Regions from separate parts of the Paenibacillus sp. FSL F4-0100 genome, predicted to be linked through region 1. Evidence: predicted binding sites of a transcription regulator. Region 1 holds the regulator's gene; the other holds the start of a gene.

The links. Region 1 encodes CtsR, which represses protease genes until heat stress. Its sites were predicted from a motif close to ATGGTCAATAAAGGTCAAACA; they were not measured.
Region 2: a site for CtsR is predicted at 6,414-6,434, ahead of clpP (ATP-dependent Clp endopeptidase proteolytic subunit ClpP). Genes of this name have one in related genera too.

What each region holds. Positions count from the first base shown of each region.
Region 1 is NZ_CP150303.1:6,968,764-6,980,169, forward strand. It holds gene pssA (CDP-diacylglycerol--serine O-phosphatidyltransferase) at 1-278, opposite strand, end outside; gene disA (DNA integrity scanning diadenylate cyclase DisA) at 330-1,406, opposite strand; gene radA (DNA repair protein RadA) at 1,420-2,787, opposite strand; gene clpC (ATP-dependent protease ATP-binding subunit ClpC) at 3,278-5,734, opposite strand; gene MHH48_RS31815 (protein arginine kinase) at 5,845-6,909, opposite strand; gene MHH48_RS31820 (UvrB/UvrC motif-containing protein) at 6,948-7,472, opposite strand; gene MHH48_RS31825 (CtsR family transcriptional regulator) at 7,497-7,958, opposite strand; gene MHH48_RS31830 (GntR family transcriptional regulator) at 8,319-9,035, opposite strand; gene MHH48_RS31835 (sugar kinase) at 9,044-10,060, opposite strand; gene MHH48_RS31840 (KDGP aldolase family protein) at 10,053-10,808, opposite strand; gene MHH48_RS31845 (DgaE family pyridoxal phosphate-dependent ammonia lyase) at 10,810-11,406, opposite strand, start outside.
Region 2 is NZ_CP150303.1:217,630-229,035, forward strand. It holds gene MHH48_RS01085 (ABC transporter ATP-binding protein) at 1-799, shown strand, start outside; gene MHH48_RS01090 (ABC transporter permease) at 796-1,644, shown strand; gene MHH48_RS01095 (ABC transporter permease) at 1,690-2,451, shown strand; gene MHH48_RS01100 (spermidine/putrescine ABC transporter substrate-binding protein) at 2,512-3,564, shown strand; gene MHH48_RS01105 (hypothetical protein) at 3,794-3,934, shown strand; gene MHH48_RS01110 (DUF4163 domain-containing protein) at 4,187-5,260, shown strand; gene clpP (ATP-dependent Clp endopeptidase proteolytic subunit ClpP) at 5,742-6,338, opposite strand; tRNA gene MHH48_RS01120 (tRNA-Arg) at 6,500-6,574, opposite strand; gene MHH48_RS01125 (sugar-binding domain-containing protein) at 6,945-7,988, shown strand; gene gap (type I glyceraldehyde-3-phosphate dehydrogenase) at 8,088-9,092, shown strand; gene MHH48_RS01135 (phosphoglycerate kinase) at 9,287-10,468, shown strand; gene tpiA (triose-phosphate isomerase) at 10,547-11,299, shown strand; gene gpmI (2,3-bisphosphoglycerate-independent phosphoglycerate mutase) at 11,300-11,406, shown strand, end outside.

The DNA.
Region 1 (11,406 bases):
GCCAGTGCTGTATTAATATCCGTAAACGCTACGGTATACATAATGAGTGCCGGTGCTACGCCAAATGATATTACATCGGATAATGAGTCAAGTTCCTTGCCGAGCTCGCTTTGGGCATTCAATGCCCGAGCTACCCGACCGTCCAGTCCATCAAGGAGCATGGCAATGATAATCATTATGGCGGCCATACTCGTTCGACCTTCCGTCGCCAAGATGATACCAATCATTCCGAGAAACAGATTACCTAAAGTAAACATATTCGGAATTGATTTCGTCATTTTTTTTATTCACCTCATTAATGTTACGTACGAACATCGATTGTAGGTCTTTTAGATTTGTCTGTCAATGAATACTTGTTCTTGCAATCGTTTCAGGCCTTCTTTAATGGTCCGTGCGCGAACTTCGCCAATCCCGTCCACTTCATCAAGTTCATGGATGGAAGCGATCATAATGCTGGATAAATCATGGAACTGGTCGACCAGATTACGTACGATCACATTCGGAAGGCGCGGGATTTTGTTCAAAATCCGGTAACCACGCGGCAGTATTTCTTCCTCCGAAGCAGCGGCGGAAGCCGGATAGCCAAGAAGCCTTACAATATGGTGAATGTCCAGCAGTTCCTCATCCGTTGAACGCTTCAACGCAAGAATGATCTCGCGGATCTTCTCCTCGCTGTACTCCCGGGCATAGTCCGCATACAGCAGCCAAGCCTCTTCCTCTATGTTGCTTACAAGCTCATCCATCTGCATGCTGATCAAACGACCTTCGTTGCCGAGCTCGTTGATATAGCGCTTGATCTCCTTCTTGATGCGGAGCACCATCTCGACGCGCTGAATCACATTCACGACTTCCGGAATGGTGACCAATTCTTCAAATTCAGATGCCGAGAGGTTGGTAAGCGATTGATTAAGCACCACTCGGTATCGCTCCAAGGTCTGTATAGCCTGATTCGCCTTGGTTAAGATTACGCCGATTTCCTTCAATGCATACCGCAGCGATCCTTGATACAGCGTAATAATGTTTCGGCGCTGCGAGATGGACACAACCAGCTTGCCTGTCTGTTTCGCTACCCGCTCCGCTGTTCTGTGCCGTATCCCCGTCTCGATGGAAGAGATCGAAGAATCCGGAATCAACTGGGTATTCGCATATAAGATACGTTTCAAGTCTTCACTCAGGATGATGGCGCCGTCCATCTTGGCCAGCTCGTATAAATAGTTTGGCGAAAAATCGCAGTTAATGGAGAAGCCGCCGTCAACAACTTCCATTACCTCCGGGCTGTAGCCCACAACGATCAGGGCGCCCGTCTTTGCCCGCAGCACGTTCTCCAGTCCGTCGCGAAACGGCGTTCCCGGTGCTACCAGCTTTAGCAAATCATTCATTTTGTCCAGTTGGCTCGTTTCTTTCACCTTCGTATGCCCCCTAATCTAACGCAACCGCTAATGCATCTGCAACGGTGTTTACTCCTATAATTTGTATTCCTTTAGGATGCTTCCATCCCTTTAAACTCTTCTCCGGCATGAGTACGCGCTTAAAGCCCAGCTTCTCGGCTTCCCTTACCCTTTGTTCCGCTCTGGAAACGGCACGTACCTCGCCGGTCAGGCCAACCTCGCCAAAGATGACATCATACGGCTTGGTCGGAATGTCGCGGAAGCTGGATGCAATGCTAACCGCTATGGCCAAATCCACCGCTGGCTCATCGAGCTTCACGCCGCCGGCAACATTCAGATAGGCGTCTTGCGTTTGCAGGTACATGCCCATCCTTTTCTCCAGCACGGCAATGATCAAATTCATGCGGTGGTGGTCCACCCCTGTGCCCATCCGGCGCGGGGACGGGAAGTGGGTTGTGGAGATGAGCGCCTGCAGCTCGACCAGAACCGGACGAGTTCCCTCCATGCTTGCAACAACGGTCGAACCCGCTACCCCTAAGGGCCGTTCAGATAAAAACAGTTCCGATGGATTCCCGACTTCCCGAAGTCCGTCCTCACCCATCTCAAAAATGCCAATCTCATTCGTCGAACCGAAACGGTTCTTTACCGCACGAAGCAAACGGTAAGTATGGTGACGCTCTCCTTCAAAATAAAGCACACAGTCCACCATGTGCTCCAGCATCCTTGGGCCTGCAATAGCGCCTTCCTTGGTCACATGACCGACCAGGACGGTCGCTATGCCCTTTACCTTCGCCAATCGCATGAAGCGTGCCGTACACTCCCGCACCTGGGAAACGCTGCCCGGCGCACTGGTTACCTCCGGCAAATACACCGTCTGAATGGAGTCAATGACAACAAAGCCAGGTTGCACGTTCTCAATGGCTTCCTCAATCGATTCCAGATTGGTTTCACACAGGACAAACAGCTCCGGAGACAGCGCCCCGAGCCGATCTGCACGCAGTTTGGTCTGGCGTACGGATTCCTCACCGGAAATGTACAGAACGCGAATACCGTTCTGGGCCAATCGATTGGAGGCTTGCAGCAGCAGCGTGGATTTGCCGATGCCGGGGTCACCGCCGACTAACACCAGCGAGCCCGGAACAAGCCCGCCGCCGAGCACGCGGTTCAATTCCGCAATGCCCGTCTGGATTCTGGGTTCTTTACCGCTTTCTATATTTATGATCGAAAGGGGTTTTTCTTTACTATGAAAAAGAGGGGAATTCATCCCCTGCGTCTTGATTACCGTCTCGGTCTCTTCTACCATGGAGTTCCATGATTGGCAGCCCGGACATTTTCCGAACCATTTAGGCGCTTCATAGCCGCACTCGGTACAGAAAAATTTCGTTTTAGTTTTTGCCATGTAAGTCTCCTTTATGTCGCACATCATTTGTCGGATTTCGTAAAACCCTGCAAAATCAGGCATTACTCAAAGTTTACCATTTCTTATAATTCAACGTAAAGGTTAATTGGAAACTTTACGCGAGATGTTTCGAATTTGAAGGGTCGTTAAACCATACATGTCCGCTTCGCTGCCGGATCGTTCTTACGATCGCTGTTAAAACCAGGAGACTGGAATTGATATTATGGTAGTTTCCCGGTTTTAAAGGCGAACGCTGTCGCTTCTTCAGAACGATTCCGTCCTCTCCGCTGGGTTGATACATGAGGGTCTGTTTTCTTAATTCGCTATTCATCCATATGCCTAATTATTTTATCGATAAAACAGCCTCGGTCATTGCATTCAATGACTTCTGAGCATCCAAGTCTCTGCCCCATACAAAACCTTCATCTTCCATTAACAATAAAATCAAAAACCCCCGCTGGTTTTAATCCAACGGGGGTTGAAGTTACACTTATTCCGTTTCGGCTGATGCGGCAGTGACGCTCTCGTTCTTGTGTACAACCAGCTCGCCATTTGCCTCATCAATGGTGAGCGAGTCACCCTTGGCCACAGTACCTTTCAGCAGCTCCTCGGAGAGGCGATCCTCGATGTGCTTCTGGATAGCCCGGCGCAGTGGGCGTGCACCGAAGGCCGGATCGTATCCTTCCTTCGCAATGAAAGCCTTCGCTTTGTCTGTGAGCTCGAAATGCACCTCGAATTCCTTCAGACGTTTACGCAGCTCATCGGACATCAATGTCACGATTTGGGCAATGTGTTTCTCTTCCAGAGAGTGGAACACGATGATCTCGTCAATCCGGTTCAAGAACTCCGGACGGAAGCTCTTCTTGAGCTCATCCATCACTTTGCCTTTCATGTTGTTATAATCGCGACCTGCATCCGTCACTGCAGTAAAGCCAAGCGTAGAGTTCTTCTTGATGGCTTCCGCTCCCACGTTGGAGGTCAGGATGATCAGGGTGTTGCGGAAGTCCACCACGCGGCCCTTGGAGTCGGTCAAGCGTCCGTCTTCCAGCACCTGAAGCAAGATGTTGAATACCTCAGGGTGTGCCTTCTCGATTTCATCGAGCAGCACAACGGAATATGGTTTGCGGCGGACCTTCTCGGTCAGCTGACCGCCTTCTTCATAGCCGACATATCCCGGAGGCGCTCCGACGAGACGTGATGTGGAATGCTTCTCCATGTACTCGGACATATCGATCCGCACAACCGCATTCTCATCTCCGAACATCGCTTCCGCAAGGGCGCGTGCCAGCTCGGTTTTACCTACCCCGGTAGGACCCAGGAAGATGAAGGAGCCCATTGGCCGCTTCGGATCTTTCAGTCCTGCACGTGCCCGGCGAACCGCACGGCTGACCGCTTTGACCGCTTCCTCTTGACCGATCACCCGGCTGTGCAGAATTTCTTCCAGATTCAGAAGACGCTCGGTCTCTTCTTCTTTCAGTTTATTTACAGGAATACCAGTCCAGTTGGCTACAACGTCGGCGATATCCTCCGGAGTTACCTCGGAATCGGTACGTCCTTGTTTTTCTTTCCATTGATTCTTCGTAATTTCAAGCTCTTCACGCAGCTTCTGCTCCGTATCGCGCAGCGCTGCAGCTTTCTCGAATTCCTGGCTTTGGACAGCTGCGTCCTTCTCTTTGCGGATGTCCTCCAGATGCGCTTCTTGATCTTTCAGATTTGGCGGTATGGTATACGTATGAAGGCGAACTTTCGAACCGGCCTCGTCAATCAGGTCAATCGCTTTATCCGGCAGGAAGCGGTCCGTAATGTAGCGGTCGGACAATTTCACAGCCTGCTCGATCGCTTCATCCGTAATTTTCACGCGGTGATGCGCTTCGTAACGGTCACGCAGTCCATACAGAATCTGAATGGCTTCCTCCGGCGACGGTTGGTCCACCGTAATCGGTTGGAAACGACGCTCGAGAGCAGCGTCTTTTTCAATATATTTACGGTATTCATCCAGGGTGGTTGCCCCGATGCACTGAAGCTCTCCGCGTGCCAATGATGGCTTAAGAATATTGGAAGCGTCAATCGCACCTTCTGCACCGCCTGCACCGATCAAGGTATGAAGCTCATCGATGAACAGAACAATGTTACCCGCTTGACGAATCTCATCCATAATTTTTTTCAAGCGATCCTCAAACTCGCCGCGGTATTTGGTTCCGGCAACAACCGAGCCCATATCCAGCGTCATGACGCGTTTGTCACGCAGTGTCTCTGGAATTTCGTTGTTAATGATGCGTTGTGCCAGGCCTTCGGCAATCGCCGTTTTACCTACCCCTGGTTCACCAATCAACACCGGGTTGTTCTTCGTACGGCGGCTCAGCACCTGAATCACGCGCTCGATTTCTTTGCTGCGTCCGATGACCGGATCCAGATTGCCTTCTTTGGCAATGGCGGTCAGATCGCGAGCGAGACTGTCGAGTGTAGGCGTGCTTACGTTTTGCGGCGTGCCATGATGGCTCGATACCGCTTCGCTGCTGCCAAGCAGCTGCAGTACTTGCTGGCGAGCCTTATTCAAGCTAATGCCCAGGTTGTTTAGTACACGAGCTGCAACCCCTTCGCCCTCGCGAATCAGCCCCAGCAGAATATGCTCAGTACCTACGTAGGTATGACCAAGCTTACGAGCTTCGTCCATGGAGAGCTCAATTACCTTTTTCGCTCTAGGCGTATAAGCAATGTTGGTAGGCTGCTCCTGTCCGCGTCCGATTAATGTTTCGACTTCATCCTGAATTTTCTCAAGACCAAGTCCAAGTCCGATCAGCGCTTTGGCTGCAATGCCGTCTCCTTCACGAATAAGTCCTAGCAGGATATGTTCTGTGCCGATATTGTTGTGCCCCAGACGTACCGCTTCTTCCTGAGCCAATGCAAGCACCTTTTGTGCACGTTCCGTAAATCTGCCAAACATCATAGTATTGCACCTCCACGTTTCAATTAATATATTGAACCTCGCGGATTTCGGTGTATCGTCATCTATAGGACGCTTACACCGTCATCCAACTGTAAAACGAGTATAGATCCTTAATGGGTACCCAGTGTTTCTCTGATGAGCTTAGCCCTGTACATGTCGCGTTCGGAAGGAGTCATTCCTTCTCCATAGGTCTTCTGCAGAAAGCCCGGCTGTGTCTTCACATTCAGTTCATTCATGACCGGGATTTCCGGGCCTTCCAAGAGGCCGAGATCCACACCAAGCCGAACATCGGATAAACGCTGGGCTGCTTCCTTGGAATCCATCACCGCCGCATAGGACAGTATGCCATAGGAGCGCATGACCCGATCCGTAATCCGAAGCTTGGATTCACCCAAGAGCCGGGCTCTGGCATTCTTCTCATGCTCGATGATTTGCAGGGCGACGCTGTGAAGATTCTCAATGATCTCCGACTCGGTTTGACCGAGCGTAATCTGATTCGAGATTTGAAACAGGTTGCCTAACGCTTCGCTGCCTTCACCGTAAATCCCTCTTACCGTCAAGCCTACCTGCGATACAGCCGAGAGAATCCGGTTAATCTGCTGTGTCATAACAAGAGCGGGCAGATGCATCATGACGGATGCGCGAAGACCGGTGCCGACATTCGTCGGACAGCTTGTAAGATAACCTCGCTTGTCATCAAACGCATAATCGATCTCGGATTCAAAAACATCATCCAGCGCCGTCGCACGTGCCCATGCCTCACGAACCTGAAATCCTGGATATAAACACTGGATGCGCAGGTGATCCTCTTCATTGATCATAATGCTGACGGATTCATCTTCAGTAAGGATGACTGCACCGTTTCGGGATTCATTCGCCAGATTGGGACTGATTAGATGCTTCTCAACAAGAACCTTCTTATCCAGCTCATCAATCTCACTTAATTTAATTACATGCAAATCCCCGAAATCCTGCAAATCGTCCTTATTCTTCAATACATCCGTCAGGCGCTCTAGCACTTCTCCTGACTGCTGATCCGTTGCCAGCAGCGGGAAAGGAAGATGCTGCAGATTGCGCGCCACCCTGACACGGGTGCTGATGACAATGTCGGAATCCTGACCGTTCCCGCGCATCCACTCGCTCAGCGCCGAATCGGTAAACCGGAGATTAGACATCACGCATTCCTCCTACTAAAGTGCAAAATCTTACAATCTTATCCCTGAGCCATATTTCGCTCCAGCTCACGGATTTGGTCCCGTATCTCGGCAGCCGTTTCAAACTCCTCCTGCACGATCCGAATTTGAAGCTCCTTCTTAAGATCATCGATTTGGCGTTTGATCTGAATCCGGCCACCCGTACGTTTCGGCACTTTGCCGACATGGGAAGTCCCCCCATGGACTCGCTTAAACAATGGATCCAATCGATCCGAGAAATATTTATAACACGAGCTGCAGCCGAACCGGCCAAGCTTGCTGAACTGGGAATACGTCATACCGCATTCTTCACATTGCAGCGTCTGAGCCATTTTTGCACCGGGGCTCTGGCCCTTGCCTGAAGGATCCAGATCCAGAAGACCTGACAGCAAACTGTGTATAGAAAAACCATTCGACGTGCCGGGGATCAATTCCCCTTTTTCACGGGCACAGGTTTCACAAAAATGAAACTCCGTTTTCTCCCCGTTCACAATTTTGGTGAAATGAAGTGTCGCCGGCCGTTTACCGCATTCTTGGCATAACATAATCCGATGCCTCCTTACACAGACTCACTTACCTAATAAAGAAATAAGCATCGCCTTCATAATCCTTGCACGCAGCTCATCCCGATAAGGAAGCTTCACATTCAGGCACTCCCTCGAAATGGCGGCCCGCATCAGGCTGGCCTCCCGCCTCGTTAAAAACCGGGATTCCTCCAGCTGGTAAATCAATCCTTCAGCCACCGTCTGATCAATCATGCTGCCAATGGTATGGTGAAGATGCTGCTGGAGTGCAGTATGCTGGGGAAGCTCGATACGCTGGATGCGTATGTACCCGCCCCCGCCGCGCTTGCTCTCGACAAGAAAGCCCTTCTCCAGCGTGAACCGTGTACTGATCACGTAGTTGATCTGGGAAGGAACGCAAGAAAATTGCTCCGCCAGATCGTTGCGTTGAATTTCAACGGTACCCTCCGGACTTTCCTGCAGTATGCTCTTCAGGTATTGTTCGATAATATCAGAGATATTACGCATTGGTCTGTTCATCCTCCACTGTTTGAAACGTTAAGACGGATAGTGATCTTACACGTCCGCACAGAGCCTTGCTTATACGTTAATTTTAACCATAATCAAAATCAGCGAACCCTCTCGTTGACTTTGACTTTCTTTGACTTTGATCTCATTATAGCACATTTTTTCATTTTGCCAAGAGGGTTCTTCTCAATTTATCGCGTTAGCAGTTATTCTTATTGTACCCAGTTCTTTGACCGCTTATAGCCTCTTTCCCAAGAACAATTCATTTCAAGGGCAACAAAAAAGAAGCAGCCTTCATGCCGGGTGAAAACCGGTCTCAAGGCCACTTCTCCATATCGTGCTCCTGTATCGTCTACATCTTCAAGCGTCATAACTGATCAAGTAGTGCTGTAATTCCGTATTGTAATAACCGATGCTGTATTCAATGATACTGCCTGTCCCGTCATATGAGGATCTGAGCCGCTTCAGTAACGGCGCGCCTATACTTACTTCAAGCAAGGAGGCAATCTCCTCATTTGCCACGGTCGCCAGAAAACGGTCGCGGAAATTCTCCAGCGTAATTTGACTCTCCTCGATGCGGTCATACAGAGACGGCAGTTCGGTGGAACCGAACTCTTCACCCATATCCACTTGGGATGACACATAGTGGGTGTAGTAAATGAAAGGGCTCCCGTCCAGTAAATACAAACGTTCAATAAGCAGGCACCGCTCCCCGAATTTTAAGAACAATTCGCTATCCGGCTCATTGAGCACCCATTCCGTCTTCAGGTGGCGTTTCCGAATCTGGTGTCCTTCTTCGACCAGAATCTCGGTGAATAGCTTGCCTTTGGAAAGCTTGGAGAAGGAAGTGTTCCGGGTCACAATCGTTCCTACCCCGCTCCGCTTCTCTACATACCCTTCCTGATACAACTCCTGGATTGCATTGCGGACCGTCATTTTGCTAACGTTAAATTCCTGTTCCAGCTGCGGCTCGGAAGGAATATGGGAGCCAAGTGGATACTCCCCATGCAGAATCCGATCTTTTATGATCTTCTTGATTTGCAAGTATAACGGACCGTTCTTCCGCGTGATCGACATGCTTCCTCCTACCTTTCCACGTCAGACATATGATGACTCATTGCCTGAAGCACTTCGCGTTCGCTCGCCGTCGGCGTATCCCCTGTTACGGTATGGGCAAGCATCGCCGCAGCTGCGGCAAAATCAACCGTCCGATTCGGTTCATATCCCTCCGAGATCCCGTGAATCACCCCACTGGCGTAGGCATCACCTGCGCCGATACGGTCATGGACGGAAAACGTCAAGGTTTTGGAAAAGTGAAACGCTCCATCCGTGTAGAGATAGCCTTGCAGGGAATGAGTGTTATCCCCGTTGATCTTGCGGTGGGTACCCGACGCAACCGTAATATTATACTTCGCTGCCACCTTCGGGATCAACTCCTGCAGCTGTTCGCTCTGATCCTCCCGGGTCGTCTCCATGCCAAGGATATAGATGGCATCTTTCTCATTCATAAAAACGATATCCGCTAAAAACAGCATTTCCTCATAGTGCGGCTTGGCAAACTCGTAGCGGTCCGCCCCCCATAAAGTGGGACGATAATTGCAATCGAACACAACGGTTCCGCCGTTTTTTTTAACTTCACGAGCCAGTGTCTTCATTTGGCCCCGTACCGTATCGTTCATGGAAAGGGTAATCCCGCAAAAATGGACCATGTCTATCTTTTCGGCAATCGCACCGAAATCGTACATGGCATCCTCCGCCGTATTAAAGCTGCTGCCCAGTCGATCCGTATAAGTCACACGTCCGGGTCTTACACCAAAGCCATTCTCCAAAAAGTACATGCCGACATATTTGCCTCCGCGGCTAATGAGCGCAGTGTCGATGCCAAGCTTGCGCAGGTAGGAAATCGCCGCTTCGCCAAGCGGGTTATCCGGCAGCGTGCTGACCAGATATCCGTTATGACCGAACCTTGCCACAGCCGAGGCGATGTTTACACCCGTGCCGGAAAAGGAGTAATTCAGATGGCTCTCTTGAGCCAAGGAAGCATATCCCGGTACTTGAAGACGCATCATCACTTCGCCATATGCGGCAATCGTCTTAGGCATATTGATCAACCAGCGCTTTTAGCTTGAGATGCAGCTCTTGAACATCGCTAATGATCGTATCTCCACTGGCCGAGTCGATAATCGAAGAGTACACGTGCGGGATGACCTGCTGCACTCCCGCTTCGAATGCGATGCGCACGATGGCTTCAAAATTCTCTTTATCAATCCCGCCTGTTGGTTCAAGCGCGAATCCTTCCTCCGCACATGCCTTCGCTACCGCGCGGTACTCATCCTCCAGCTCCAAGCCCTGCATCGGGAAGTACTTCAGTGCGTTACCGCCCATGTCGCGCACAAGCGCGATGGCCGCTTTTACAGGTACGATGGCTTTGTCTGATCCGGCAGCGCTCACCGGTCCAGTTGAGATATTCACGTAGCCCACTTGACCTGAAGGAGACACAAGGCTGTTAATCCAGCTTTCTTTGCCATCCAGATTGGCACGTGTAGCACCAACTGCTGGGAACACCTGATTGATATGCGTGCCTGGGTAGCTCTTCACAATCTCGGCTACCACCCCAGCTTGACGGTTATCGCCGGCACCCAATCCGATCGATACCGCATCTTCGATAACGGCGCCGTACTCCTTCATCGCAATAACGGCCTCTTGCGCGTTCGGATAATTTTTGGATAATACGCCGACCACCACATGCCCTTCCGCAGCTTCGAAAATTTCCTTCGCATTCTGAATGCTGCCTGCAAGTACGTTCAGTGCCGCACGATTTCTATAAAGACGTTTCTCCATATTTGCCATTTTAGTTTCCCCCTGCAATCTGTTGTATTCTCGTTATAATGACTTGCAAATCATCCCCGGAAAGCGAGCGAGGATCGATATCAAAATACCCCTGGCGAACGCCGTAATCCCTGGTGTATACGGCAATATCGCCTTCGCGAAGCTGATCGTTCATGGACTTCGCACTAACCCCGGCCGCATGTTCATCGACTTTCACGCGCCCCCGGAAGATCGCCCTTCCCGCTTCGTCCTGCACAATGGTGACCTCAATGCCCGGCAATTTCGATAAGGACTTCATTTCCTCCAGCGCCGCTTTCTCCTGCTCACTCTTATCTTCCTTCACCATATACTCGTCCAGCGCCTGAAGCAATCCAAACGTTGTTTCCTTGCCGACCTTCATACTGCGCCCAATACCATGCAGCTGCGCTTTCACCCACTCCACATATTGGCGTTTGCCGCCGACAATGCCGGAGGTCGGGCCTTCAATTGCCTTGGATCCGCTGTATATGGCCAGGTCCCCGTATTTCACATATTTCTGGATATCCTCTTCAGCAGCAGCATCAATGATTAACGGAAGTCCATGCGCCTGAGCCACTTCTGCCGCTTCTTCCACCGAGAT
Region 2 (11,406 bases), 950 kb from region 1:
ACAGGTCTGGCTGGCGGGTCAGAATGTGACGGAAATGCCTGCGAACAAGCGGGACTTGAATCTGGTATTCCAACACTATGCTCTGTTTCCGCATATGACCGTAGAAGATAATATTGCTTTTGGGTTGAAAATGAAAAAAATGCCGCGTCAGCTCATCAAAGAGCGGGTGGACGAGGCCGTTGCCATGACACAGCTGACCGCCCTGCGGGAACGCTTTCCGCACCAACTGTCCGGCGGACAGCAGCAGCGCGTGGCCATCGCCCGCGCCATCGCTAACAAGCCGAAGGTGCTGCTGCTGGATGAACCACTGGGCGCATTGGATCTGCAGCTCCGCAAAAATCTGCAGTCTGAGCTCAAGCATTTGCAGCGGACGCTCGGGATTACGTTTGTCTATGTAACGCACGACCAAGAGGAAGCCATGATGCTCTCCGACCGGATCGTTATCATGAACCACGGACGGGTAGAGCAAATCGGTACGCCGCGCGAGATCTATGCGAAACCGCAAACGCTGTTTGCCGCCACGTTTGTAGGGGAGAACAACGTCTTTTCCTCGCCCGAAGGTCTTTTTGCAGTGCGGCCGGAGAAACTCATTCCGCAGCGGGAGTCGGGTGCCAGGAAGAACGGCGTGATTGAGGATGTACAGTACCTCGGCAGTGTTCATAAGCTGCTGGTCCAATTGGATGATGAACCGATGAAGGTCACGATTGCCCTGGATATCTCGGATGATCATCCTTGGGAGGTTGGTGAACGGGTCGGGGTGAACTGGAACACCAAGGATGAGGTGATCATCGGGCCATGAGGAAATCAAGGTTCCTGTTGACTCCGGTGCTGCTGTGGTTATCCCTGTTCCTGATCGTTCCGATGCTAATTGTGGTCGGCATCTCCCTGCTCTCGCGGGATTCGCTGGGGAATATCGTTTTTTCCTTCAGTCTCGGAGGCTATAAAACCTTTTTTGATCCATTATATTTGGGAATTTACTGGGATACCCTGGTATTGTCGCTGCTGACTACGGTGATTTGCTTGTTAGTCAGCTATCCTTTGGCCTATTATATAGCCAACGCTTCCCCGCGTATCCAAACCTGGGGATTAATTCTGATCACCGTCCCGTTCTGGATTAACTTTCTGATCCGCACTTATGCCTGGGTTCTCCTGCTAAGAACGCAAGGCGTGGTGAACAGCCTGCTGCTGTGGATGGGGTGGATCGACGAGCCGATTCAGATGCTGTATACGTACGGCGCCGTACTTCTCGGCATGGTCTATAATTTCATTCCCTTCATGGTGCTGCCGATTTACGTGGCCCTGGAGCAGATGGATAAGCGTCTGATAGATGCGGCCAGCGATCTGGGCGCATCCAGATGGAAGGCATTCCGCCACATTACCTTGCCGCAGAGCAAATCCGGTATCATGACGGGAGCGGTTCTGGTCTATGTCTCGACTTCCGGGATGTTTGTAGTTACGGATATTTTGGGAGGCGCGAAGTCCTCCATGATCAGTAATATTATTCAGCAGCAGTTCCTGGGTGCGCGCAACTGGCCCTTTGGAGCGGCGTTGTCGGTGATCTTTGTGATCACGTCCCTGGTGCTGATCCTGCTCTTTAACCGGGCGATGCAAGCCCGCCATCAACGCGTAGGGGAGGGGAGATAAGTGAAGAAGAAGAATCACCCGCTGCTCGGGATTCACTCTTTCCTTATGATGGCTTTCATCTATGTACCGATCATCATGATCATCATCTATTCCTTTAATAACACGCGGCTTAGCGGCAACTGGGAAGGATTTACGTTAGATTGGTATGTGTCGCTATTCGAGAACCGGCACGTGATGGAAGCGCTGATGAACAGTTTGACGGTGGCGGTCATATCAACGATCGTTTCCACCCTACTTGGAACCGCGGCGGCGCTCTCGCTTCGGAGTATGGGGCGCAGGGGTCGCAGCGGCATGAATGGGCTGCTGTATCTGCCCGTCATTATCCCGGATATTATTATGGGGCTGTCGCTGCTGGTGCTGTTCAGTCAACTGAACATGCCGCTTGGCAAGACGACGGTGATTATCGCACATATAACGTTCAGCCTATCGTATGTGTATGTCGTGGTGACAGCCAGACTGTCGGGCATGGGCAAACAGCTGGATGAGGCGGCCCAGGATTTGGGGGCTACGCCTTGGCAGACGTTCCGGCATGTTACATTGCCGCAGATTGCTCCGGGCATTATCTCCGGCGCCTTGATTGCATTTACGCTGTCATTGGATGATTTTATGGTCAGTTTTTTTGTCGCCGGCCCAAGCTCAACGACGCTGCCGATCTATATTTACGCTCAGGTGAAGCGCGGCATCTCGCCAGAGATTAACGCGCTGTGTACGCTGCTCATTCTAGTCAGCATCACGCTGATTCTGTTAGCCCAATATATTCTTAACCGCGGCAATGGGCAAAAGAAACATAAAACATTACCGATCTAAGCTTAGATGAACGCTTTTTTCGAAATAAAACATGCAAGTGGAAAGAGAGGAGATATTGAATTGAAAAAATCAAGATGGACCCGCCTGCTGACGGCAGGCATGGTTGCGGTATTGTCTGTGGGACTCTTGGCCGGTTGCGGATCGGATAAGGAGACGCTTCACATTTACAGCTGGGCGGATAACTTTGATCCCGAGGTGCTGAAGGACTTCGAAGCGAAGTTCGACGTGAAGGTAACCTACGACAATTACGCAAACAATGAAGACCTGCTGGCTAAGATCAAGGCTGGCGGCAGTGGATATGACCTCATTCAGCCGTCCGATTATATGGTGAAAACGATGATTGAATCGGAGCTGCTTGAGGCGCTTGATATGAATAATATCCCGAACTTCATCAATCTTACGGATACTTTCAAAGACCCTTCTTATGACCCGGGCAATAAATATTCGATCGTCTACACGTCCGGTGTAACGGGAATTGCATATAACAAGAAGTATGTGAAGGACCAAATCAACAGCTGGGAAGACCTCTGGAACCCGGAATACAAGGGCAAAGTTCTGCTTCTGGATGACAACCGTGAAATGATCGGCATGGCGCTGAAGAAGCAAGGGAAATCCAACAGCAGCACGGATGAAGCGGAAATCACCGCAGCTACGGATGACCTGAAGACCCTGCTGCCGAATGTGCTTGCGTTTGATACGGATAACATCAAGCAGAAGATGATCCAAGAAGAAGGCTGGATTGCTACGGTCTGGTCCGGAGATGCGGCCTTCATTGCAGCGGAGAATCCGGATGTGGCGTATGTCGTGCCAGAAGAAGGGGCTACCATCTTCTCTGATAACTACGCGATTCCTAAGGGAGCCAAGAATAAAGAGCTGGCCGAGAAATTCATTAACTTCATGATGGAGCCTGAGGTCAGCGCCAAAAACTATGAATTCATCGGATACAGCAATCCGAACACCAAGGCGATGGAATTCCACAGCGAGGAATACCGCGCCAATACGATGATCAACCTGACAGATGAAGAGCTGGGCCGTACCGAATGGCTCGATAATGTCGGTGACTCGCTCTCGATCTATGATCGTTTATGGACCGAGCTGAAGAGCGGTCGTTAATTATAACTAGCATTTTCATATTTTTGTAATAAAAAAGTCTGTCCCATTGGGGCAGGCTCTTTTTTTGTTAGCAAAGAATAGGTCCTAAGGCCTGGAATAGGAAAAAATGTCCGATTTATGCGAATCGAACCACAACTTCGGGGCCCGTTTCGTTGTTATATATAAGGGAGGACGCAAATGATTTAAACCAGGTTTCTATGCGTTTAAATCAGGAAAAGGAGAAATCGGCTTGAGCGATGTGATGGGCTTGCTGGTTCTTGCAGGAATCGTAGCGGGCGTTGCAGCGGTGTTGTTTCTGAACTTCTTCAGGAAAAGCGCTCTGCATCTGGTGTTATTGAGTATTCACAGTGCGCTTGTCGGTATCGGATGATTTCTATTAAGTTATGCAGTCCGGTGCAGCGAAATCTTGTTGTTTATGGGTGCATGAGCTCTCTTTTTTGGTGTGTTTCTAAGCTTAAAAGCATTCATGCAGAAAGATTAAAAGAACGTGTAGGTCCTACGGCATGGAATCAAAATTGTCATTGGCTTTGTTACCAATACATTGAAAGCTTTCCTTATAATGATTAAGGGTAATAGATTAACAACTAACGGAAACTTAATTTAGCAAAGGTGGAATTCTGATATGAATCCTAAATTACGTGTATGTGCATCATTAATTGCAACTAGCGTCCTGCTTGGCGGTCTAGGTTTGAGCGGACAGGTCATCGATGCAAGCGCCGCTAAGGCACCCGTTTCCGCCAGCCAAAAATCGTCGAAGAATGAAGTCGTACTGAAATGGAATGGCAAGACCCTGTCACAGAAAGGTCTCGTGCTGCACGGGGTAACTTATGTGCCAGCGACCGCTTTGCGGGATGGTCTGGGGATGCCTCTTAAATATGATTCCAAAAACCGAACGTACACACTGGGTAACGGCTATAACCAGCTGAGCGCCGTCGTGTATAATTCCAACGAAATCGGCATTCTGGTGAACGGTTCGTATGCCGGCGAGCCTGGCGGACAGATCATCAATGGTCGTCTGTATGTGCCATTCAAAGCGATCAGCGAATACATGGGTGTTCAGGGACAATGGAATCCTTCTTTGAAAACACTCAGCATGACACCAAAGAAACAGAATGACATTACCATTAAATCGGTTGCGCTGAAGAAGAAGGTTCAGGGCATGGATGCTGTTGTGAACTATCCTGTAATCAGTGGACTCGATAATGCAGAGGTCCAAGCCGAAATCAACAAAGTGCTGAAAGAAAATGCATCCGGCGTAATCAGCGGTGCCGAAGGGAATGCTGAGGAATTCCCGCCGTCGGAATCCAGTATCCCTTACGAATTCAGCGGGGACTTCGTGGTTCATTACAACCAGAACGATATCCTGAGCATTACGGCGTACGATTATTCTTACACCGGTGGCGCCCATGGCATGACCTTCCGCAAAAGCTTCACCTTCTCCTTGAAGGATGGCAAGCAAATGAAGCTGGGCGATTTCATCAACATGCAGGGCAAGAATAAACAGAAGCTGAACAACCTTGTGCTGAACACGATGAAAAAAGAAGGGGGCTACCTCGGCGGATTTGAGGGCGTGCCTGCGGATGCTGATTTTTATGTGAAGGATAATGCTGCGGTGCTGTACTTCCAGCTTTATGAGTACACCGCGTATGCCTATGGATTCCCGGAATTTGAGCTGAACCTGAAAGAGTGGAAGTAAGAATATACGGTAAGCGGTTTGTGTAAACTGCAATCATTTATTTTCATACTATAGCTTGTCTAGAAACATGATGTTGTCCTGATGTAACGCTGTGCTGGAACGAGTTGCGAAAAATCCCCTGATCACGTGAGCGTGGAGTGTATACTCCCGCTTCCTGCGGTCAGGGGATTTATTGTTTTATCCCGAGGCTTGCCTTTTCCCCTCCCCAAAAAGTTAAGGCAGGCCTTTTAGGAGGGGTGCCTTACCGTCTTTAGGTTTTATTGAAAAAGTTGTCCCCTCCAGTGAGAGTATCCCCGGAGGAGCAACGCGTTCGCCTTTGAAATCGGGAAACAACCTATCCATTCATTCCAGTTTCCTGATTTCAACAGCGACCGAAGGGGATACTCTCACTCTCCCGAATTGATGTTTTCAATAAATCCCCTTCAGAGAATAAGAAAGGGCAGGCACCGAATAACGGCGCCCGCCCTTTACTTCATTTCTTTTATAAGCCTTGCGGCGGTGTATTCTCTAATACTTGATCGATCAGGCCATATTCTTTGGCTTCGTCGGCCGTCATGAAGTAGTCGCGATCGGTATCCTTCTCGATGCGCTCCAGCGGTTGGCCAGTGCGATCAGACAGGATGCGGTTCAGCTTGTCACGCATTTTGAGAATGCGGCGAGCACGGATTTCAATATCCGTAGCTTGACCTTGTGCGCCGCCGAGCGGCTGGTGAATCATAATCTCGCTGTTAGGCAGACCGTAACGTTTGCCTTTAGCGCCTGCGTTGAGCAGGAATGCACCCATAGAAGCAGCCATGCCGACACAGATCGTCGAAACGTCCGGCTTAATGAACTGCATCGTATCGAATATCGCCATACCTGCGGTAATGGAACCGCCAGGACTGTTGATGTAAAGATGAATATCCTTCTCAGGATCCTCAGCCGACAAGAACAGCATTTGGGCAATGATGGAATTGGCGACCACGTCATTTACGTCGGAGCCGAGGAAGATAATGCGGTCTTTCAGCAATCTGGAATAGATGTCGTACGCCCGCTCACCGCGGTTGCTTTGTTCAACGACCATAGGTATAAAACTCACGTGGAAAACCTCCTCTTAAGTACCTCATATAAATACTGTTACCGTATTACCCACATGATAAACAATTTAAATCAAAAAGTCAAAGATAGTCAAACTATTGGGTAAAAAAAAGAGCCGTCATGGGCACTTTAGGGTAATCAGTATAGAGAATAAAGATAAAATGGCGCGCCCGCGAGGAATCGAACCTCGATCTCAGGCTCCGGAGGCCTACGTCATATCCATTGGACCACGGGCGCATAAGAAAAATGTCTATCGACGTACATTCAAAGAAGACAGACCGCGTTTAGCGGTAGTTTTTCTTGCGATATCAGGAAGCTGACTCCGCGAAGCTTATACTTTCTGATATCTAAAAAATTAGCAACGAAGTTGATTATACCGCATCTATTTCAAAAATACAATAGCAGACAAAACTTTGTTCCTATTATATAGACAAGCCTGTAGTTGGTCATAATGAATAAGAATGCTTGGGGTAGAGAAATATACTTTCGGACACTTGCAACCGGCATGATTATTGGTTAGAATAAGGGTGGGACTTAAAAAGTTCGACTGGGACATTTTACGACCAGGTAGAGGAGAGCCGAGACGAAGTTTGCAGGAGTGGAATGCATGCGTAACCTATTAGAAATACAAGAGCAGCTTCTGCCGGATCTGATGGACATTCTTAAACGAAGGTATTCCATCCTTCATCAGATCAAGCTGTCCGGAATTGTTGGCCGAAGAACATTGGCTTCATCACTCTCGATGACCGAGCGTGTCCTCAGAGCAGAGACTGATCTTCTGAAAGCGCAAGGGCTAATCGAGATTGAAACGCTTGGCATGCGGATCAGCAGCTCAGGGATATGCTTGCTGGAGGAACTCGAACCGGTTATGAATGAGTTATTCGGACTGGTTGAACTGGAAGAGAAGATTCGTCAGGCTTATGGGCTTCGTAAAGTGGTCATTATTCCCGGTGACAGTGAGTTATCTCCGGAAGTCAAACGCGAGCTTGGCCGTGCCGGAGCAAGAACGCTGCTAAGCTTTGTAAAGGATGGAGATACGATCGCCGTAACAGGCGGCTCCACGCTCGCCGAAGTAGCAGAGCAGATGTCCTCTTTACCTGGTGGCGAACCGCTGACAAGCACTTGGTTTGTGCCTGCCCGGGGCGGTCTCGGGGAGAGTGTCGAGATTCAAGCGAACACCATTGCCTCCAAGATGGCAAAGCGTGTGGGGGCTGAGTACCGATTACTTCATGTACCAGATCTGCTAAGCGAAGATGCCTACCAGTCTTTGGTGCAGGATCAGCATATCCAGGAAATTGTGGATGTGATCAGGCGCTGCCGAGTCATTATTCACGGCATCGGAGATGCCATGGAAATGGCAAGAAGGCGGAAGCTGGATGAAAACTCTATTCAGAACTTGCAGGCAGATGGCGCGATTGCGGAATCCTTTGGCTACTACTTTAGTGAAGATGGCGAAGTTGTCCACAAAATGCTTACCCTTGGGCTTCGGCTTGAGGATATTATGCAGACAGAGACGATCATCGGCATTGCTGGAGGGCAAGGCAAGGGCAAGGCGATTCACGCGGTGCTAAAATTCGGACATGAGGATATTCTCGTTACCGATGAAGCAGCTGCACTGGAAGTCGAGAAGGAGATTGACGCCGGTATTTGAATCCACGGGCGTACAACTGATTTTTCATTATTGTTGTCTTGATTGGCTTAACGGCCAATCTTGAATATATAAATTTTACAAATATGGAGGGAACTACTCATGGTTAAAGTAGGTATTAACGGTTTTGGACGTATTGGACGTAACGTGTTCCGCGCTGCGCTGAACAACAGCGAAGTTGAAATCGTGGCAATCAACGATTTGACGGACGTAAAAACGCTGGCACACCTTTTGAAATATGACACAACTCACGGAAGACTTAATGCAACAGTTGAAGCCAAAGAAGGCGCACTCGTTGTAAACGGCCGTGAAGTGAAAGTATTCGCTGAGCGTAACCCAGAAGCATTGCCTTGGGCTGAGTATGGCGTTGAAATCGTTGTAGAATCCACTGGTATTTTCACAGCGAAAGACAAAGCTTCCGCTCACTTGAAAGGCGGCGCTAAGAAAGTTATCATCTCCGCTCCAGCTACTGACGAAGATATCACCATCGTTATGGGCGTTAATGAAGACAAATACGATGCTGCTAGCCACACCATCATTTCCAATGCTTCTTGCACGACGAACTGCTTGGCTCCTTTTGCAAAAGTTCTTGACGAGAACTTTGGTATCGTTAAAGGATTGATGACTACAATTCACTCCTACACGAATGACCAGCAAGTGCTTGATCTGCCGCACAAAGATCTGCGTCGTGCTCGTGCAGCTGCTGAAAACATCATTCCATCCACAACAGGTGCTGCTAAAGCGGTTAGCCTCGTTCTGCCACAATTGAAAGGCAAATTGAACGGTAACTCTATGCGTGTACCTACGAAGAACGTTTCTGTAACGGACCTCGTAGTTGAGCTGTCCAAAAACGTAACACTTGAAGATGTGAACGGAGCTCTGAAAGCAGCTGCTGAAGGCCCGCTCAAAGGCATCTTGAACTACTCCGAAGAGCCGCTTGTATCCAGCGACTACAATGGCGACCCAGCTTCTTCCACTATCGATTCGCTCTCCACTATGGTAGTTGGCGACAACATGGTGAAAGTTGTTTCTTGGTATGACAACGAGTGGGGCTACTCCAACCGTGTCGTTGACCTCGCTGCTTACATCGCAAGCAAAGGTCTGTAATTGATCTAGCCATACAATCGAAGAGGAGTTCCGTTTCACGGGTCTCCTCTTTGGTTCATGGTTTTTCCTTGTTTTCATGCCAGAGCACTGGGAAGAATAGACAAGATCCGGGCGCTGGTTAGCGATAGAGAGAGAAACGAGAGCAACTGCATGCTGTCGGTGAGGAGAATAGTTTTCTTAGGAGGAACGTGGAGATGAACAAGAAAAGTGTACGTGATGTAGAAGTAAGTGGCAAACGGGTGTTTGTCCGCGTCGATTTCAATGTACCGCTCGAAGATGGTAAAATTACAGACGACACTCGTATTCGCGAGACTTTGCCGACCATTAAATATTTGGTAGAGCAAGGAGCGAAAGTCATCCTGGCCAGCCACATGGGCCGTCCAAAAGGAGAGGTCGTTGAATCTTTGCGCCTGACTCCGGCAAGTCAGCGTCTGTCCGAGCTGCTCGGTAAACCGGTAGCCAAAGCGGATGAAGCTGTAGGAGAAGCGGTTAAAGCGCAAATCGATAAGATGCAAAACGGCGATGTGCTCGTGCTTGAAAACGTTCGTTTTTACGCTGGTGAAGAGAAGAATGATCCGGAACTTGCGAAGCAATTCGCCGAACTGGCCGATCTGTTCGTGAATGACGCGTTTGGTGCTGCTCACCGTGCGCACGCTTCGACAGAAGGTATCGCTCATCATCTTCCGGCAGTATCAGGATTGTTGATGGAGAAAGAGCTGTCCGTTCTCGGTAAAGCCCTTTCGAATCCGGACCGTCCTTTTACCGCCATCATCGGTGGATCGAAGGTTAAGGACAAAATCGACGTGATCGACAACCTGCTTACGCTTGCTGACAATGTCATCATCGGCGGTGGACTTGCTTACACGTTCTTCAAAGCTCAAGGCCATGAAATCGGTCAATCTCTGCTTGATAAAGATAAGCTTGATGTTGCACTTGGTTTCATCGAGAAAGCTAAAGAGCTGGGCAAAAACTTCTACCTGCCGGAAGATATCGTCGTTACGGACGAGTTCAGTGCAGATGCGAATACTAAGATCGTTGATATCGACGGCATTCCTGCCGATTGGGAAGGCGTTGACATCGGTCCTAAGACTCGCGCCAAGTATGCAGAAGTGATCAAGAACTCCAAACTTGTCGTGTGGAACGGTCCTATGGGCGTATTCGAAATCGCTCCGTTCAGCAACGGTACTCGTGAAGTGGCACAAGCCTGTGCGGATACGGAAGCTTACACGATTATCGGCGGCGGCGACTCGGCTGCAGCTGCGGAGAAATTCGGCCTTGCCGACAAGATGAATCACATCTCGACAGGCGGCGGTGCATCTCTTGAGTTCATGGAAGGCAAAGCACTTCCTGGTGTTGTGGCATTGAACGATAAATAGAATTAGGCACTACATTGGATAGCAAGTGGATGAAGAAGTTGGACCCCGATTCTTCGGGGGAATAAAGGAGTGAATCGTGTGAGAACACCTATCATAGCTGGTAACTGGAAAATGTTCAAAACTGTTCCGGAAGCAACTTCATTTATTGAAGATGTGAAAGGCAAAGCGGAAGTAGAAGGCGTGGAAAGCGTGATCTGCGCGCCATTTACCAATCTTCCTGCATTGGTTGAAGCAGCAAAGGGCACGAACATCAAAATTGGTGCACAAAATCTTCATTTTGAAGATAATGGCGCCTTTACTGGTGAAATCAGCGGTTTGATGCTGAAAGATCTGGGCGTGGACTATGTCATTATTGGACATTCCGAGCGCCGTCAGTATTTTGCCGAAACCGATGAGATCGTGAACAAGAAGGTACATGCGGCATTCCGTCATAGTCTTCTTCCGATCGTATGCGTTGGCGAAAAGCTGGAAGAACGCGAAGCTGGCCAAACCAAAGACGTGTGCAAGGTACAAACAGAAGCTGCGTTCGCAGGTGTTCCGGCTGATCAAGCGATTCATGTTGTTATTGCTTATGAGCCAATCTGGGCGATCGGAACGGGCAAATCCTCTACGGCAGAGGACGCGAACGAAGTTATCGCATACATCCGTGAACTCGTTAAAGGGCTGTATGGCGAAACCGTTGCAGACCAAGTTCGCATTCAATACGGCGGTAGCGTGAAGCCTGAAAATGTAGCGGAGTATATGGGACAAAGTGACATCGACGGCGCGCTCGTTGGTGGTGCAAGTCTACAACCGGCTTCCTACATCGCACTCGTTGAGGGGGCGAAGTAAATGTCTGCTCCAAAACCTGTAGCTCTGATCATCATGGACGGTTTCGGTCTTCGGAACACCGAGGTGGGCAATGCGGTCGCACAAGCGAACAAGCCTAACTACGACCG